DNA from 3 places in the Enterobacter sp. I4 genome. Region 2 is predicted to be linked to each of the others. Evidence: predicted binding sites of a transcription regulator. Region 2 holds the regulator's gene; each other region holds the start of a gene.
What was found. Region 2 encodes sigma-54, which starts transcription at its own class of promoters, with help from an activator protein. Its sites were predicted from a motif close to GTTGGCACANNTTTCGCTNT; they were not measured.
Positions count from the first base shown of each region.

Region 1 (6,303 bases), on a different contig from region 2:
CTGCTGCGCCGCCGGGTTGGCGTAATGCACCGCCAGCTCGTCGTCGACCAGCAGGATGCTGTTAATCAAAGAATTGAGGATCTGCCCAGCATCGGGCAGCGTGCCAGTTGCCATTCAGCAGTCTCCTGGAGTTGTTGCACTATTTTAGTGCAGTATAGCGTTTTAGAGGTAAAAAGCGCGTGAGATCAGGTTGTTGGTGGAGAAAAAAGCCCATCCGAAGATGGGCTAAAGTTTCCACGGCAACTACCCCCGACGCGAAAGCGCCGGGTAAAACAAATCAGTTAAACGCTGTAGTACAGCTCGAACTCAACCGGGTGCGGCGTCATGCGAACGCGGTCGTTTTCTTCGGTACGCAGCGCGATGTAAGCGTCGATAGCTTCATCGGTGAACACGCCGCCAGCGGTCAGGAACTCGCGGTCTGCGTCCAGCGCCTGGAGGGCTTCTTCCAGAGAGCCGGCAACCTGTGGGATCTCTTTCGCTTCTTCTGGCGGCAGGTCGTACAGGTTTTTATCCATCGCTTCGCCCGGGTGGATCTTGTTCTTGATACCGTCCAGGCCTGCCATCAGCAGCGCTGCGAAGCACAGGTATGGGTTAGCCGCCGGGTCAGGGAAGCGCACTTCGATACGACGCGCTTTCGGAGATGCCACCACCGGGATACGGATAGAAGCAGAACGGTTACGGGCAGAGTACGCCAGCATTACTGGTGCTTCGTAGCCAGGGACCAGACGCTTGTAGGAGTTAGTGGTTGGGTTCGCCAGGGCGTTGATCGCTTTAGCGTGTTTGATAACACCACCGATGTAGTGCAGCGCCTGCTCGGACAGACCCGCGTACTTGTCGCCAGAGAACAGGTTAGTACCGTTCTTGGACAGGGACATGTGGCAGTGCATGCCGGAACCGTTGTCGCCAAACATTGGTTTTGGCATGAAGGTCGCGGTTTTACCGAAACGGTGCGCAACGTTGTGCACAACGTATTTGTAGATCTGAATCTCGTCCGCTTTTTTGGTCATGGTGTTGAAGCGGGTGGCGATTTCGTTCTGGCCAGCCGTTGCCACTTCGTGGTGGTGCGCTTCAACAACCAGGCCCATCTCTTCCATGATCAGACACATGGTAGAACGGATGTCCTGTGAAGAATCAACCGGAGGAACCGGGAAGTAACCGCCTTTCACGCCTGGACGGTGACCTTTGTTACCACCTTCGTATTTGGTGGAAGAGTTCCATGCGCCTTCGATGTCGTCGATAGCCACGTGGGAACCGGAGATGGTCGCGCCGAAACGGATGTCGTCGAACAGGAAGAACTCTGGCTCTGGCCCGAACAGAACGGTGTCCGCGATGCCGGTAGAACGCAGGTACTCTTCAGCACGTTTTGCGATGGAGCGTGGATCGCGGTCGTAGCCCTGCAGCGTGCCTGGTTCCAGGATATCGCAGCGGATGATCAGCGTAGGCTCTTCGAAGAACGGGTCAATGAGCGCGGTGGTAGCGTCTGGCATCAGAACCATGTCGGATTCGTTAATGCCTTTCCAGCCACCAATGGAGGAGCCGTCAAACATTTTGCCTTCTTCAAAGAATTCGGCGTTCACCTGATGAGCAGGGATAGTGACGTGCTGTTCTTTACCTTTGGTATCGGTGAAGCGCAGATCAACAAACTTCACTTCATGTTCGTTCAGCATCGTCAAAACGTGTTCAGCGGACATACTTAACTCTCCAGATTGGTCATTGTCGTCGTGGTAACGAGGTCTTCAAATCGGCTGGGCTGCCATATTTTTACTGTATTTCTGTAAAGCGAAATCTGTGCCAACTTTTAAAACACCCCCAAAAGGCGTTATCATGCGCACCATAGTGCAGAAGGGCTGCACCACATTGGATTCTTTGCACCATTATAGTGCTTCGATGTGAACATTGAGCACCATATTGGTGCAATTTACGTTAAAGTGCCCTTTTACCGCTCCGTGAAAGCGATCACAAAGCATCTCTGCAATACTTGTTTGCGGGGGATGTTTGTGATCCTGTTTTGTAGTGCGATTAATCCGTGTACAATAACGCGCTATTTCTAAATGCCTGAGGCAAAGTTGTGATCGAAAAATTGCGTAATATCGCCATCATCGCGCACGTCGACCATGGTAAAACTACCCTGGTTGATAAGCTGCTGCAGCAGTCCGGTACGTTTGATGCTCGTGCCGAAACTCAAGAGCGTGTGATGGACTCCAACGATTTGGAGAAAGAGCGTGGGATTACCATCCTCGCCAAAAACACCGCTATCAAATGGAATGACTACCGTATCAACATCGTTGATACCCCAGGGCACGCCGACTTCGGTGGTGAAGTTGAGCGCGTGATGTCCATGGTGGATTCCGTGCTGCTGGTGGTTGACGCATTTGACGGCCCGATGCCGCAAACGCGCTTCGTGACCAAAAAAGCATTTGCCCACGGCCTGAAACCTATCGTTGTTATCAACAAGGTAGACCGTCCAGGCGCGCGTCCTGACTGGGTTGTTGACCAGGTATTCGACCTGTTCGTTAACCTCGACGCGACCGACGAACAGCTGGACTTCCCTATCGTTTACGCGTCTGCGCTGAACGGTATTGCCGGTCTGGATCACGAAGACATGGCTGAAGACATGACTCCGCTGTACCAGACGATTGTTGACCGTGTTCCTGCGCCAAACGTTGACCTGGAAGGCACGCTGCAAATGCAGATCTCCCAGCTCGACTACAACAACTATGTTGGCGTTATCGGCATCGGTCGTATCAAGCGCGGTAAAGTGAAGCCTAACCAGCAGGTCACTATCATCGATAGCGAAGGCAAAACCCGTAACGGTAAAGTCGGTAAAGTACTGACTCACCTGGGTCTTGAGCGTATCGAGAGCGACATCGCTGAAGCTGGCGACATCATCGCCATCACCGGTCTGGGTGAACTGAACATCTCCGACACCATCTGCGATCCGCAGAACGTTGAAGCGCTGCCAGCCCTGTCCGTTGATGAACCAACCGTATCCATGTTCTTCAACGTCAACACCTCTCCGTTCTGTGGTAAAGAAGGTAAGTTTGTTACCTCTCGTCAGATCCTTGACCGCCTGAACAAAGAGCTGGTGCACAACGTTGCGCTGCGCGTTGAAGAAACGGAAGACGCTGATGCCTTCCGCGTTTCCGGTCGTGGCGAACTGCACCTGTCAGTTCTGATCGAAAACATGCGTCGTGAAGGTTTCGAGATGGCGGTTTCCCGTCCGAAAGTTATCTTCCGCGAAATCGATGGCCGTAAACAAGAGCCATTCGAGAACGTGACGCTGGACGTTGAAGAGCAGCACCAGGGTTCTGTAATGCAGGCGCTGGGCGAGCGTAAAGGCGACCTGAAAAACATGAATCCAGATGGCAAAGGCCGCGTACGTCTCGACTACGTGATCCCAAGCCGTGGCCTGATCGGCTTCCGTTCTGAGTTCATGACCATGACGTCCGGTACCGGTCTGCTGTACTCCACCTTCAGCCACTACGACGACGTTCGTCCGGGCGAAGTGGGCCAGCGTAACAACGGCGTACTGATTTCCAACGGTCAGGGTAAAGCGGTTGCGTTTGCGCTGTTCGGTCTGCAGGATCGCGGTAAGCTGTTCCTGGGTCACGGTGCTGAAGTTTACGAAGGCCAGATCATCGGTATTCACAGCCGTTCTAACGACCTGACGGTAAACTGCCTGACCGGTAAGAAACTGACCAACATGCGTGCGTCCGGTACTGACGAAGCAACGGTTCTGGTTCCACCGATCAAGATGACCCTGGAGCAGGCTCTGGAATTCATCGATGACGACGAGCTGGTAGAAGTGACGCCTCAGTCAATTCGTATCCGTAAACGTCACCTGACCGAGAACGATCGTAAACGTGCTATGCGCGGTGCGAAAGAAGAGTAATTCGGTTATGCCGTAGGCCGGGGAAGCGCGTGCGCCACCCGGCAGGTTAAAAAGCCGCTGAGAGATCAGCGGCTTTTTTATTAAAACGAATAGCGTAATCCCAGGCGTATCCGGTACTGCTCCCGGTTGTAATCATTCCATCTGTCCAGCCACTGAAGCTCAAGGTACGGCAGCCAGTTTCTGTCGATCCTGTAGCTGAACTTGTTGGTGATTTCCCAGTGATGGTCTTTGCCATTTTTGCTGTGGTAATCATTTACCCGCTGGAAAAAGTGCGGCTCAAAGGTGTAGAAAAACGCCTCCGTCACTTTGAAATTCCAGTAGTTAGCAAATTCGTGCGTGTCGTTCTTGTCCATCTGCCCGTTATAGTCCGGCGTGTCGTAGTTGTTATGGTTAAAGCGATAGCGGAACGTCAGGTTGAACCCGTCCGTAAATTTGTAGTTGGTATCTAAATAGACCGCACCGCCGGACCCTGCGCTGCTGTCGTTAATCAATCCGCCGGGCTGGAAGGTAAGTTTGTCGGTTGGTTTAAAGAGCGGATACCACCCCTCTATTTCGTTATAGCTGTGCTTTAGCTCATCCCATTTCCCCACGTTATAGGCGTTGGTGAACATCAGCCCCGCGCCCATATCGAAGTTATAGCCAGCGCGCAGGATGACTTCGTGCAGCTCAGAGGCCGTATTGTATGCTTCGCGGGTTTCGACATAAGCCCCGGCAAATACCGGGCAGGACACAGACGACACGATCAGTACAGTGATGATTCTTTTCATAATTTGTCCATGTATCAGGTACAGAAAGGCCTCCCTCCTGATTAACAGGAAGGAAATACTGGCCGGTTTTATTGTTATAAAGTGACTGCTGACGCTTTATTGTTGTTGGTTATCTCAGGGGTATGTGCTGACTCTTTTTTCCGTTTTCCAATCTCCTCAATAATAAAGGCGAAGCGCGCTTCGTTGAGTTTATAAAACAGCCCCATGGTCACGGCGGCAACTATCGCCAGGCCGCACGGCCAGAGGAAAATCAGCTGACGCAGGCCCAGCAGCGTGCCTGCGCTCTGTACCGCATGGGGAACGTAGCCAATCTGGGTCAGCATGATGCCGGGCAGGAAACCGGCGAGCGCCGCGGAGATTTTGCGCGAGAAGGTATAGCCGGTATAAACCGACCCCTCGGCGCGGATGCCGGTTTTCCACTCGCCGTAATCGACGGTATCCGGCACCAGCGCCCAGTTCAGGCTGTTAACAAACGCGGTGCCGAAAAAGGCCATGCAGGAAAACAGCACGAACAGCAGGGAGCTGGTCCCCCAGAAGAAGTTCAGCACGTCGCCTGCTGCCCACAGCGCCAGCCCGCCCAGATAGACCGGCTTCTTGCCAAAGCGCTTCACCGCGCCGGGTACCAGAAACACGCCAATCAGAATGCAGCCCATGCTGAAAAAGCCCATCCACGACAGCAGATGCAGATCGTTCAGCACGTACTGGGTGTAATAGACCTGGATCGCCAGCTTGATGTTAAACGCGGCGAGGGTGCACAGGTTGGCGATACACAGCACCAGCAGCGGCGGATTGCGGAAAATCGCGCAGAACGACTTCAGAATACCCGGCTTATGGTGATCGGGCGCGATCTCCACGTAGCGCTCTTTTACCCCGCTGTAGCACCACCACATGCAGAACAGGCCGCCGGTGACAAACACCAGCGCGGCCACCAGATAGCCGAGGGAGGGCTGGCTGACGAACAGCGCCTGGATGGGCATAAAGCCGACGGTGCAAAGCAGTAGCCCCACCGTTGCGCCGCCCTGACGCCACGCCGCAAGCTGCGCGCGCTCGTTCGGGTTTTTGGTAATGGCCGGGACCATTGCACCGTAGGCGCAGTTCATCAGGCTGTAGCAGAGGCCAAACATCATGAAGAGCGCGGTGGCGAGGGCCGTTTTCACCGTCAGGCTAAAGTCGTTGGCCATAAACTGCGCCGCGGCGACCAGCGCCACCGGGACGGAGGCGTACAGAATAAACGGCCGGAATTTTCCCCGCGCGCCGATATTACGCCGGGAGTCCAGCAGTACGCCGGTCAGCATGTCGGTGAACGCGGTAAAAAACTTCGCCACCAGGAAAATAATGCCGCCATAGAACGCGGGCATGCCCAGCTCGTCCGTGTAAAACTTCAGCAGATACAACGTGCCAATACAGAGCATCAGATTCGAGCCAAAATCGCCCATCCCGTAGGCGCACTTCTCTCGCAGGCTCAGTTTCAGGGTTAACGGATCAGTATTGTGTGTCATGGTCGATCCTCAGAGCGCCACGCAGGGGCGCCCTATCACGTCATTTATGCCGTACGTTTGCGCAGTTCGATCTCTTCCACGATGCGCACATACATCTTCTCGTTGAGGTTGTAGAAGCAGCCCATCGCCACAATGGTGATGACCG
Region 1 covers NZ_JALBUO010000002.1:1,152,031-1,158,333, reverse strand. Annotated here, with positions in the region: gene glnL (nitrogen regulation protein NR(II)) at 1-114, opposite strand, end outside; gene glnA (glutamate--ammonia ligase) at 282-1,691, opposite strand; gene typA (ribosome-dependent GTPase TypA) at 2,069-3,892, shown strand; gene ompL (porin OmpL) at 3,973-4,659, opposite strand; gene MOQ06_RS17815 (MFS transporter) at 4,734-6,158, opposite strand; gene MOQ06_RS17810 (MFS transporter) at 6,203-6,303, opposite strand, start outside.
Region 1: glnA (glutamate--ammonia ligase) is a predicted target of sigma-54. The motif match lies at 1,777-1,796, and genes of this name have one in related genera.

Region 2 (6,303 bases):
GCGACCAACTGCTGGGTGTGGTACATATGCATGATCTGCTGCGCGCAGGCGTAGTGTAATGAAGGATAAGACAATGAGTAATGCGGGTGCATCCCTTGCAACCTGTTATGGCCCGGTGAGCGCCCACATGATGGCAAAGGCGGAAAATATCCGTCTGCTGATCCTTGATGTGGACGGCGTGCTCTCCGACGGTCTGATTTATATGGGCAATAACGGCGAAGAGCTGAAAGCCTTTAACGTTCGTGACGGTTACGGTATCCGCTGTGCGCTCACCTCCGGCATTGACGTGGCGATCATCACCGGGCGGAAGGCTAAACTGGTAGAGGATCGGTGTGAAACGCTGGGCATTACTCATCTCTATCAGGGGCAATCTGATAAGATGGTTGCCTTCCGGGACCTGCTGGGAAAACTGGCTATTGCGCCAGAGAATGTGGCGTACGTCGGGGATGATTTGATTGACTGGCCGGTAATGGCGGAGGTCGGTCTGAGCATCGCCGTGGCTGACGCGCACCCGTTGCTGATCCCGCGTGCTGATTATGTTACCCATATTCAGGGTGGCCGTGGTGCCGTCCGTGAAGTCTGCGATCTGCTTCTGCTGGCGCAGGGCAAGCTTGATGAGGCGAAAGGGCAATCGATATGAGTAAAACCAGACGTTGGGTTATCATTCTGCTTTCGCTTGCCGTCCTGATACTGATTGGCGTGAACCTCGCCGACCGCGATGATGCGCAAACGGACGTGGTCAACACGAGTGACCCTACCTACAAAAGCGATCACAGCGATACCGTGGTCTATAGCCCCGAAGGCGCGCTGAACTATCGCCTGATTGCTCAGCATGTAGAATATTTTTCAGATGACGGCACCTCGTGGTTTACCCAGCCGGTCCTGACCACCTTTGATACGGACAAAGTGCCGACGTGGTCAATCAAGTCTGACCGGGCAAAACTGACGAATGACCGTATGCTCTATCTGTATGGTCACGTTGAAGTCAACGCCCTGACTGCGGACGCTCAGTTGCGCAAAATTACGACGGATAACGCCCAGATCAACCTGGTCACCCAGGATGTCACGTCGCAGGATTTAGTCACCCTGTATGGCACAACATTTAATTCCAGCGGTCTAAGAATGCGCGGGAACTTACGCAGCAAAAACGCCGAGCTGATTGAAAAGGTTAGAACCTCCTATGAAATTCAAAACAAACAAACTCAGCCTTAAAGTTGTTATCGCCAGCGCGCTGCTGGCGGCCAGTCTTCCCGCGCTTGCTGTGACTGGCGACACCGAACAGCCGATTCATATTGAATCTGATACGCAGTCTCTGGATATGCAGGGTAACGTCGTCACCTTCACCGGCAACGTCGTTGTGACCCAGGGCACCATTAAAATCAATGCCGACAAAGTTGTCGTGACCCGTCCGGGCGGCGAGCAGGGCAAAGAAATTATTGATGGTTATGGTAATCCGGCCACCTTCTACCAGATGCAGGATAACGGCAAGCCGGTAAAAGGCCATGCCTCGCATATGCACTATGAGCTGGCGAAGGATCTGGTCATCCTCACCGGTAATGCTTACCTGGAACAGCTGGACAGCAATATCAAAGGCGACAAGATCACCTATCTGGTGAAAGAGCAGAAAATGCAGGCCTCCAGCGAGAAAGGCAAACGCGTCACCACCGTGCTTGTTCCTTCGCAGTTGCAGGACAAAAACAACGGTCAGGCTCCGGCACAGAAAAAGAGTAACTAATTCGCTATGGCAACATTAACTGCAAAAAACCTCGCGAAAGCGTATAAGGGCCGCCGCGTCGTCGAAGATGTCAGTCTGACCGTCAACTCCGGCGAAATTGTGGGTTTGCTTGGCCCTAACGGTGCGGGCAAGACCACCACCTTCTACATGGTGGTAGGCATTGTTCCGCGTGACGCCGGCAACATCATCATCGATGATGAAGACATCAGCCTGCTGCCGCTGCATGCCCGCGCGCGCCGCGGCATCGGCTATCTTCCTCAGGAAGCATCCATTTTCCGCCGCTTAAGCGTCTTCGATAACCTGATGGCCGTGTTGCAGATCCGTGACGATCTGACAAACGAGCAGCGCACTGACCGTGCGAACGAGCTGATGGAAGAGTTCCATATCGAACACCTGCGCGACAGCCTTGGTCAGGCGCTGTCTGGCGGTGAACGCCGTCGCGTCGAGATTGCGCGCGCCCTGGCAGCAAACCCGAAATTCATCCTGCTGGATGAACCTTTTGCGGGCGTTGACCCCATCTCCGTTATTGATATCAAACGCATCATTGAGCATCTGCGCGACAGCGGGCTTGGCGTACTGATCACGGACCACAACGTTCGTGAAACGCTGGCCGTCTGTGAACGCGCCTACATCGTGAGCCAGGGCCATCTGATTGCCCACGGTACGCCGCAGCAAATCCTCGAAGATGAGCATGTTAAGCGCGTGTACCTTGGGGAAGACTTCAGACTCTGATAGGGTAGAGGTTAAATCACGCCGAACCGGAGAAAAACGCGCTGAACATGAAGCAAGGTTTGCAATTAAGGCTCAGCCAGCAACTGGCAATGACGCCGCAGCTACAGCAGGCGATCCGTCTGTTGCAGTTGTCCACGTTAGAACTCCAGCAGGAGCTCCAGCAAGCGCTGGACAGCAATCCGCTGCTGGAGCAAACCGATCTTCATGACGAGGTAGATACCCAGCAAACGCAGGACACTGAAACGCTCGATACCGTCGACGCGCTCGAACAAAAAGAGATGCCGGACGAGCTGCCGCTGGACGCCAGCTGGGATGAAATCTACACCGCAGGCACTCCTTCCGGTACGCGTGCAGACTATCAGGACGATGAACTTCCGGTCTATCAGGGCGAAACCACCCAGTCACTTCAGGACTACCTGATGTGGCAGGTAGAGCTGACCCCTTTCTCCGATACCGATCGCGCGATTGCCACCTCGATTGTCGATGCCGTTGACGACACGGGCTATTTGACCGTGACGCTGGACGACATTCTGGAAAGCATCGGCGACGACGAGATTGAACTGGAAGAGATCGAAGCCGTTCTGAAACGCGTTCAGCGTTTCGACCCGATTGGCGTCGCCGCAAAAGATCTGCGCGACTGCCTTCTGATCCAGCTCTCGCAGTTTGCCAAAGAGACGCCGTGGATTGACGAAGCGCGGCTCATTATCAGCGATCATCTGGATCTGCTGGCGAATCACGACTTCCGCACGCTGATGCGCGTCACGCGCCTGAAAGAAGAGGTGCTGAAGGAAGCGGTGAACCTGATCCAGTCGCTCGATCCGCGTCCGGGGCAGTCGATTCAGACCAGCGAGCCGGAGTATGTCATTCCTGATGTGCTGGTGAGAAAACACAACGGCCGCTGGGTCGTTGAACTGAACTCCGACAGTATTCCTCGCCTGCAAATCAACCAGCAGTACGCCTCCATGTGCACCAGCGCGCGTAACGATGCCGATAATCAGTACATCCGCAGCAACCTGCAGGAAGCACGCTGGCTGATCAAGAGTCTGGAGAGCCGTAACGACACGCTGCTGCGCGTCAGCCGCTGTATTGTTGAACAACAGCAGGCCTTCTTTGAACAGGGCGAAGAGTTTATGAAACCGATGGTGCTGGCAGACATTGCCCAGGCCGTCGAGATGCATGAATCAACCATTTCCCGCGTGACCACGCAAAAGTATCTGCACAGTCCACGCGGCATTTTTGAGCTTAAGTATTTCTTCTCCAGCCACGTAAGTACCGAAGGCGGCGGCGAAGCCTCGTCAACGGCCATTCGCGCACTGGTGAAGAAGTTGATCGCCGCGGAGAACCCCGCGAAGCCACTAAGTGACAGTAAGTTAACCACCATGCTGTCCGATCAGGGTATCATGGTGGCACGTCGTACTGTCGCGAAGTATCGAGAGTCTTTATCCATTCCGCCGTCTAACCAGCGTAAACAACTGGTTTGACACAACCGATAAGGAAGACACTATGCAGCTCAATATCACCGGACACAACGTCGAGATTACTGAGGCTTTACGCGATTTTGTGAACGCGAAGTTCGCGAAACTTGAGCAGTATTTCGAGAGAATCAATCAGGTCTACGTTGTGTTGAAAGTGGAGAAAGTGACTCATATCTCGGATGCGACCCTGCACGTCAACGGAGGGGAACTCCATGCCAGTGCGGAAGGGCAAGACATGTACGCGGCTATCGACGGCTTGATTGATAAGCTTGCGCGACAGCTCAATAAACATAAAGATAAACTGAAACAACACTAATTGTCCGGGCAGTTAACGGGTGCAGGACGGCCTGTTGTGAAACACAACAGGCCATTTGTACGGTTAGCGCTTAGGTGAAATTATGATAAACAACGATTCCGCTCTTCAACTGAGCAACGTCCTTAACCAGGAATGTACCCGCAGTGGCGTTCACTGCCAGAGCAAAAAACGTGCGCTGGAAATTATCAGTGAACTGGCCGCAAAACAGCTGGGTCTGCCGCCGCAGATCGTCTTTGAAGCCATTCTGACCCGCGAAAAAATGGGCAGTACCGGCATCGGCAACGGCATTGCGATCCCGCATGGCAAGCTGGAAGAAGATACGCTGCGTGCCGTGGGCGTGTTTGTGCAACTGGAAACGCCGATTGCCTTCGACGCTATCGATAACCAGCCTGTCGATCTGCTCTTCGCGCTACTGGTTCCTGCCGATCAGACCAAAACCCACCTGCACACGCTGTCGCTGGTTGCCAAACGTCTGGCGGATAAAACCATTTGTCGCCGTCTGCGCTCCGCGCAAAGTGATGAGGAGCTCTATCAAATTATCACTGAAGCAGAAGGCAATCAGGATGAGGCATAATCGGGAGATGGCTTTCAGAACTGCTGCCCTGAGGAGAAACGGAATATGGTGCTGATGATCGTCAGCGGTCGTTCGGGGTCCGGAAAGTCCGTGGCCCTGCGCGCGCTGGAAGACATGGGTTTTTACTGCGTAGATAACCTACCGGTAGTGTTGTTACCTGACCTGGCGCGAACGCTTGCGGACAGACAAATCTCTGCCGCCGTCAGTATCGACGTTCGTAACATGCCGGAATCACCGGAGATCTTCGAGCAGGCGATGAACAACCTGCCGGATTATTTCTCGCCTCAGCTACTGTTCCTTGATGCTGACCGCAATACGTTGATCCGCCGCTACAGCGATACGCGTCGCTTGCACCCGCTTTCGAGTAAAAATCTGTCGCTGGAAAGCGCCATTGATAAAGAGAGCGACCTGCTGGAGCCGCTGCGCTCCCGCGCCGATTTGATTGTCGACACCTCTGAAATGTCCGTCCATGAACTGGCGGAAATGCTGCGTACCCGTTTACTCGGCAAGCGCGAGCGCGAACTGACGATGGTGTTTGAATCCTTCGGCTTTAAGCACGGTATTCCTATCGATGCGGATTACGTTTTCGACGTGCGTTTCCTGCCGAACCCACACTGGGATCCAAAACTGCGTCCAATGACCGGTCTGGATAAACCCGTGGCGGCGTTCCTTGACCGACACACAGAAGTACACAATTTTATCTACCAGACGCGAAGCTACCTTGAGCTATGGTTACCTATGCTGGAAACAAACAATCGCAGCTACCTGACGGTGGCGATTGGCTGTACCGGCGGTAAACATCGTTCGGTGTACATTGCCGAACAGCTGGCCGATTACTTCCGCTCGCGCGGGAAGAACGTCCAGTCCCGTCATCGCACGCTGGAAAAACGTAAAACATGACCGTAAAACAGACCGTCGAAATCACCAATAAGCTGGGCATGCACGCGCGCCCGGCGATGAAGCTTTTTGAGCTGATGCAGGGTTTTGATGCTGAAGTCCTGCTGCGCAACGACGAGGGAACCGAGGCAGAAGCCAACAGCGTGATTGCGCTGCTGATGCTGGATTCTGCCAAAGGTCGCCAGATTGAAGTTGAAGCCACCGGCCCGCAGGAAGAAGAGGCGCTGGCGGCGGTGATTGCGCTGTTTAATGCCGGGTTTGACGAAGACTAACGTCTGCTTTGCTGGCGGGTAACGCACCGCGTACCCGCCCTACATCAACGCCTTTCTCTCCATAAAGCCTTGCCCACCTAACTGCTGCATCTGGCGCATGATCCACGCCTGGCGGCTACGCACGTAGCCTGACGGGGCGCTGGCTTTGAAACGGATAGGGTTCGGCAGAACGGCGGCAAGCAGCGCCGCTTCGGACATCGTCAGCCTGCTGGCGGGCTTGCCGAAATAGCGCTGCGACGCGGCTTCGACCCCAAACACGCCGTCGCCAAACTCCGCGATATTCAGATAGACGGTCAGGATCC
Region 2 covers NZ_JALBUO010000001.1:287,638-293,940, reverse strand. Annotated here, with positions in the region: gene kdsD (arabinose-5-phosphate isomerase KdsD) at 1-59, shown strand, start outside; gene kdsC (3-deoxy-manno-octulosonate-8-phosphatase KdsC) at 74-640, shown strand; gene lptC (LPS export ABC transporter periplasmic protein LptC) at 637-1,212, shown strand; gene lptA (lipopolysaccharide ABC transporter substrate-binding protein LptA) at 1,181-1,735, shown strand; gene lptB (LPS export ABC transporter ATP-binding protein) at 1,742-2,467, shown strand; gene rpoN (RNA polymerase factor sigma-54) at 2,515-3,948, shown strand; gene hpf (ribosome hibernation promoting factor) at 3,971-4,258, shown strand; gene ptsN (PTS IIA-like nitrogen regulatory protein PtsN) at 4,341-4,832, shown strand; gene rapZ (RNase adapter RapZ) at 4,878-5,732, shown strand; gene npr (PTS phosphocarrier protein NPr) at 5,729-6,001, shown strand; gene mtgA (monofunctional biosynthetic peptidoglycan transglycosylase) at 6,041-6,303, opposite strand, start outside.

Region 3 (6,303 bases), 520 kb from region 2:
CGGGAAAGTGGGCAGCAAGCATAACTCCGGCTACAGCGCGGCGAAGTTTGGCGGCGTGGGGCTGACGCAGTCCCTGGCGCTGGATCTGGCCGAATACGGGATTACCGTTCACTCGCTGATGCTGGGCAACCTGCTGAAGTCGCCGATGTTCCAGTCCCTGCTGCCGCAGTACGCCACCAAGCTCGGAATTAAAGCTGAGGAAGTGGAGCAGTACTACATCGATAAAGTGCCGCTAAAGCGCGGGTGCGACTATCAGGACGTGCTGAACATGCTGCTGTTTTACGCCAGCCCGAAGGCCTCGTACTGCACCGGGCAGTCGATTAACGTCACCGGCGGGCAGGTGATGTTCTGATCGAGCGGTTTGTTTTCCCCTCACCCCGGCCCTCTCCCCATAGGGGAGAGGGTGTGTTTTGTCCCCTCTCCCCTATGGGGAGAGGGTTAGGGTGAGGGGTGAGGAAAAATAAGGAACTAATATGGTAACCGCATTAATCACCGTCGCCGCCCTCGCCTGGCTCTGCCAGATGGCGTTTGGCGGCTGGCAAATTCATCAGTTTAACCGCGCGTTTGACGCCCTGTGTCAGAAGGGCCGCGTGGGCGTCGGGCGCTCCGGCGGCCGCTTCAAACCGCGCGTGGTGGTTGCCGTTGCGCTGGATGAACACGATCGGGTGTGCGACTCCCTCATCATGCGCGGCATGACGGTGTTTGCCCGTCCGGCGAAAATTCAGGCAATCAACGGTATCGCTCTGCATGAATTACAACCTGATGTGATCTTTCCCCATGATTCGCTCTGTCAGAATGCACTATCATTAGCGCTTAATCTGAAACATGGATAATTTCGTTGTGAAAGTTACAGACTTGCGAAATTATCATTTCGCAACGTAAGGAACGAAGCGCCTATGAAACCTCGTCAGCGGCAGGCGGCCATTATTGAGCATCTGCAAAAGCAGGGAAAGTGCTCGGTAGAAGAGCTGGCCCACTACTTTGACACCACCGGCACGACAATACGCAAGGATCTGGTGTTGCTCGAAAACTCCGGCGCCGTCATTCGTACCTACGGCGGCGTGGTGCTTAACAAGGATGAAGCCGACCCGCCTATCGATCACAAAACGCTGATTAACACCCACCAGAAGGCGCTGATTGCCGAAGCGGCGGTGAAATTCATTCACGACGGTGATTCCATCATCCTCGACGCGGGCAGCACCGTCCTGCAGATGATCCCCCTGCTCAGCCGCTTTAACAACATCACGGTGATGACCAACAGCCTGCACATCGTCAACGCCCTGTCGGAGTTCGACAGCGAGCAGACCATCCTGATGCCCGGCGGCACCTTCCGTAAGAAATCGGCGTCGTTTCACGGCCAGCTGGCGGAGAACGCCTTTGACCACTTCAGCTTCGATAAGCTGTTTATGGGCACCGACGGCATCGACCTGAACGCGGGCGTGACCACCTTCAACGAGGTGTTCAGCGTCAGCAAAGCGATGTGTAACGCCGCGCGCGAGGTCATTTTAATGGCGGACTCGTCGAAGTTTGGCCGTAAAAGCCCCAACATTGTCTGTAGTCTTGAAAGCGTCGACAAGCTGATTACCGACGCGGGTATCGACCCGGCGTTTAAAAAAGCGCTGGAAGAGAAAGGCATCGACGTGATCGTAACCGGAGAGAGAGATGAGTGATTTTCTGTTAGAAACGGGCCGCCAGACGCTGATGCTGGAGCTACAGGAGGCCAGCCGCCTGCCGGAACGTCTGGGCGAGGATTTTGTCCGCGCGGCCAACACCATTATCCACTGCGAAGGCAAAGTGATTGTGGCAGGCATTGGTAAATCCGGCCATATCGGCAAGAAGATTGCCGCCACGCTTGCCAGTACCGGCACCCCGGCATTCTTCGTTCACCCTGCCGAAGCGCTGCACGGCGATCTGGGGATGATTGAAAGCCGCGACGTGATGCTGTTTATCTCCTACTCCGGCTCGGCCAAAGAGCTGGATCTCATTATTCCACGTCTGCAGGAAAAATCGGTTGCGCTGCTGGCGATGACCGGAAAATCCCGCTCGCCGCTGGCGCTGGCCGCTAAGGCCACGCTGGATATCTCCGTTGAGCGCGAGGCCTGCCCGATGCATCTGGCACCGACCTCCAGCACCGTCAACACGCTGATGATGGGCGATGCGCTGGCGATGGCGGTGATGCAGGCGCGCGGCTTTAATGAAGAAGACTTTGCCCGTTCGCATCCGGCCGGGGCGCTTGGGGCACGCCTGCTCAACAAGGTTCACCACCTGATGCGCACGGACGATGCCATTCCGCAGGTTAAACTCGACACCAGCGTGATGGACGCGATGCTGGAGCTGAGCCGCACCGGGCTGGGGCTGGTTGCGGTGTGCGATAACGACAGCCTGGTGAAGGGGGTATTCACCGACGGCGACCTGCGTCGCTGGCTGGTGGGCGGCGGCGGTCTTGAGGCGCTGGTCTCAGAGGCGATGACCAGAGGCGGGCTGACGCTGAATGCCGACAGCCGCGCCATTGAAGCCAAAGAGGTGCTGATGAAGCGCAAAATCACCGCCGCGCCGGTAGTGGACGAGCACGGCAGGCTGTGCGGCGCCATCAACCTGCAGGATTTCTACCAGGCGGGGATTATTTAACCCTTCAGCCCAAGACGTTTCGCCAGCCGGTGAAGGTTGGCGACGTCCATCTCCAGCGCCCGCGCGCACGCCGCCCAGCTGCGGTTATTCTGCTCCAGCGCGCGGGTAATCATCTGACGCTGAAATGCTTCCGTCGCCTCGCGCAGGTTTTCGCTGGCGCTTTCAGGTGCAGCCGGCTTCACGATCGGCGCACTTTCCTCATGCAGGGCAAAATGCCGCGCATGAATAACCACCTCATCCCCCGAACGCGTCGCCCGCGCCAGCACGACCGCACGGTGAATCGCATGTTCCAGCTCGCGCACGTTGCCCGGCCAGCCGTAGCTCAGCAGGTGCGACCTCGCGCCGGGGCTGAGCACCACCCGGGAAAGCCCCATTTTGAGCCGACACTGCTCGCAGAAAAAGCCCGCCAGCAGCACCACGTCGTCGCCCCGCTCGCGCAGCGGCGGCACGGAGAGCGGAAACACGCTCAGGCGGTGGAACAGGTCAGCGCGGAAATTGCCCGCCAGCACCTCCTCGCGCAGATCCCGGTTGGTCGCTGCCAGCACGCGCACGTCCACCCGAAGGCTGCGGTCATCGCCCACGCGCTGGATGTCGCCGTACTGCAACACCCGCAGCAGCTTGGCCTGTAGCGAAAGGGAGAGTTCGCCAATTTCGTCCAGGAACAGCGTGCCGTTATCGGCCATTTCAAACTTGCCGCTGCGGTTGCTGATCGCCCCGGTAAATGCCCCTTTGACGTGGCCGAACAGCTCGCTCTCCGCCACGCTTTCAGGCAGGGCCGCGCAGTTGAGGTACACCAGCGGGTTCACCGCCCGCGGCGAAGCCTCATGGATGGCTTTCGCCACCAGCTCTTTACCGGTACCGGTTTCCCCGAAGATCAGCACGTTCAGGTCGGACGCGGCGACTATCTCAATCTCTTTTTTTAGCTGCTCCATGCCCGGCGAAAGGCCGATCATCTCCGTGTGCGCCACCTCGCCGAACGCCGTCGGGCTGCCGGGAAGAATATTCTGGCTCTCCAGCTGCTCTATCAGCAGGGCGTTGTTCAGCGCACCGGCCGCCAGCGCGGCAATGAGGCGCAGCTCTTCGTCGCTGAACGTATCAAACTGGTCCGGCGACATGCCGTCGAGGGTGAGCGCGCCAATCAGGTTCTGCCCGGCGAAAAGCGGCAGGCCGATGCAGGCGTGCACCTTCAGGCTCTCCTGTCCGGGAATAAGCCCGTCGTACGGGTCGGGCAGATCGCTGTCCGCCGGAAACCGCACGACGTCACCCGCGCGGGCGATGGTCTCCAGACGCGGATGGCCTTCCAGCGTAAAGCGTCGCCCGAGCACGTCCTGCGCCAGCCCGTCGATAGCCAGCGGAATAAACTGCCGCCCCTCATAACGCAGCAGCGCTGATGCATCGCACGCCAGCACGTGGCGCAGCGTGGAGATCAGCCGCTGAAAGCGGTCCTGATGCCCGATACCGGTTTGCAGTTCAATGGCGATCTTCGCCAGCACGTCTACGGAAAAGCTCATGTCTGCCTCACAGTCATTTTGACAATACATAGTGTCATATTGACAGCTTTTTAGATAGTCATAATGACTAACCATTAGGGGTCATAAATTTATATTTTCATCATTATCAACAAGTTAAAAAGTTGGCACGCAACTTGATATAGGTACAGCATCTTATTTGAAAACGCTGTATTACGCTGAGGTTGCTATGTCTATTCTGGTTAAAAATAACATTCATTGGGTTGGTCAACGTGACTGGGAAGTACGTGATTTCCACGGTACGGAATATAAAACGCTGCGCGGCAGCAGCTACAACAGCTATCTCATCCGTGAAGGTAAAAACGTCCTCATCGATACCGTCGACCACAAATTCAGCCGCGAGTTCGTGCAAAACCTGCGCAGCGAAATCGACCTGAACGATATCGACTACATCATCATCAACCACGCGGAAGAGGATCACGCCGGGGCGCTGACCGAGCTGATGTCTTACATCCCGGACACCCCGATCTACTGCACCACCAACGCCATTGACTCCATCAACGGCCACCACCACCATCCGGAGTGGAACTTCCACACCGTAAAAACCGGCGACACGCTGGATATCGGCAACGGCAAACAGCTGATCTTCGTGGAAACCCCGATGCTCCACTGGCCGGACAGCATGATGACCTACATGACCGGCGACGCGGTGCTGTTCAGCAACGACGCCTTCGGCCAGCACTACTGCGACGAACGCCTGTTCAACGATGAAGTGGATCAGGCCGAGCTGTTCGAACAGTGCCAGCGCTACTACGCCAACATCCTGACGCCGTTCAGCCGCCTGGTAACGCCAAAAATCACCGAGATCCTCGGCTTCAACCTGCCGGTGGACATGATTGCCACCTCCCACGGGGTGGTGTGGCGTGAAAACCCAACCCAGATCGTTGAGCTGTACCTGAAATGGGCCGCGGATTATCAGGAAGACCGTATCACAATCTTCTACGACACCATGTCCAACAACACCCGCATGATGGCGGACGCGATTGCCCAGGGGATTAACGAAGTTGACCCGAACGTGGCGGTGAAAATCTTCAACGTGGCGCGCAGCGATAAAAACGAAATTCTGACCAACGTCTTCCGCTCTAAAGGCGTGCTGGTGGGAACCTCCACCATGAACAACGTGATGATGCCGAAAATTGCCGGCCTGGTGGAAGAGATGACCGGCCTGCGCTTCCGAAACAAACGCGCCAGCGCCTTTGGTTCTCACGGCTGGAGCGGTGGCGCGGTAGACCGTCTCTCCACCCGTTTACAGGACGCCGGTTTTGAGATGTCCATGAGCCTGAAGGCGAAATGGCGTCCGGATCTCGACGCGCTTGAAGTCTGCCGTCAGCATGGCCGCGACATTGCACGCCAGTGGGCGCTCGTACCGCTTCCTGAGGTTGCAGCCCAGCCCGCCGAACAGCCGCAAGCCTGTGCCGGGGCAGCCAGCGCCGATCTCGGCCCACGCATGCAGTGCAGCGTCTGCCAGTGGATTTACGATCCTGAACTGGGCGAGCCGTTGCAGGATGTCGCACCAGGTACGCCGTGGAGCGAGGTTCCGGACAACTTCCTCTGCCCTGAATGTTCCCTCGGAAAAGACGTCTTTGACGAACTGGCAACGGAGGCAAAATGAGCAACGGTATCGTCATCATCGGCTCGGGCTTTGCCGCCCGCCAGCTGGTGAAAAATATCCGCAAACAGGACGCTAGCGTGCCGCTGACGGTGATCGCCGCCGACAGCATGGACGAATACAACAAGCCCGATCTGAGCCACGTCATCAGCCAGAACCAGCGCGCCGAAGATCTCACCCGCCAGACGGCGGGGGAGTTCGCGGAACAGTATAACCTGCGTCTGTTTCCGTACACCTGGGTGACCGATATCGACGCCGACGCCCGCGTGGTGAAGGCGAAGGATAAAACCTGGCAGTACGACAGGCTGGTGCTGGCGACGGGGGCATCTGGGTTTGTGCCGCCGGTTGAGGGCCGCGAGCTGATGGTCACGCTCAACAGCCAGCAGGAGTATCAGGCCAGCGAAACCCTGCTGCGCGGTGCCGCCAGGGTGATGATTGTCGGCGGCGGGCTGATTGGCACCGAGCTTGCGATGGACTTCTGTCGGGCGGGTAAATCCGTCACCCTGGTTGACCACGCGGCCAGCATTCTGTCGGCGC
Region 3 covers NZ_JALBUO010000001.1:804,146-810,448, reverse strand. Annotated here, with positions in the region: gene srlD (sorbitol-6-phosphate dehydrogenase) at 1-352, shown strand, start outside; gene gutM (transcriptional regulator GutM) at 474-833, shown strand; gene MOQ06_RS03805 (DNA-binding transcriptional repressor) at 897-1,670, shown strand; gene gutQ (arabinose-5-phosphate isomerase GutQ) at 1,663-2,628, shown strand; gene norR (nitric oxide reductase transcriptional regulator NorR) at 2,625-4,139, opposite strand; gene norV (anaerobic nitric oxide reductase flavorubredoxin) at 4,327-5,769, shown strand; gene norW (NADH:flavorubredoxin reductase NorW) at 5,766-6,303, shown strand, end outside.
Region 3: norV (anaerobic nitric oxide reductase flavorubredoxin) is a predicted target of sigma-54. The motif match lies at 4,261-4,280, and genes of this name have one in related genera.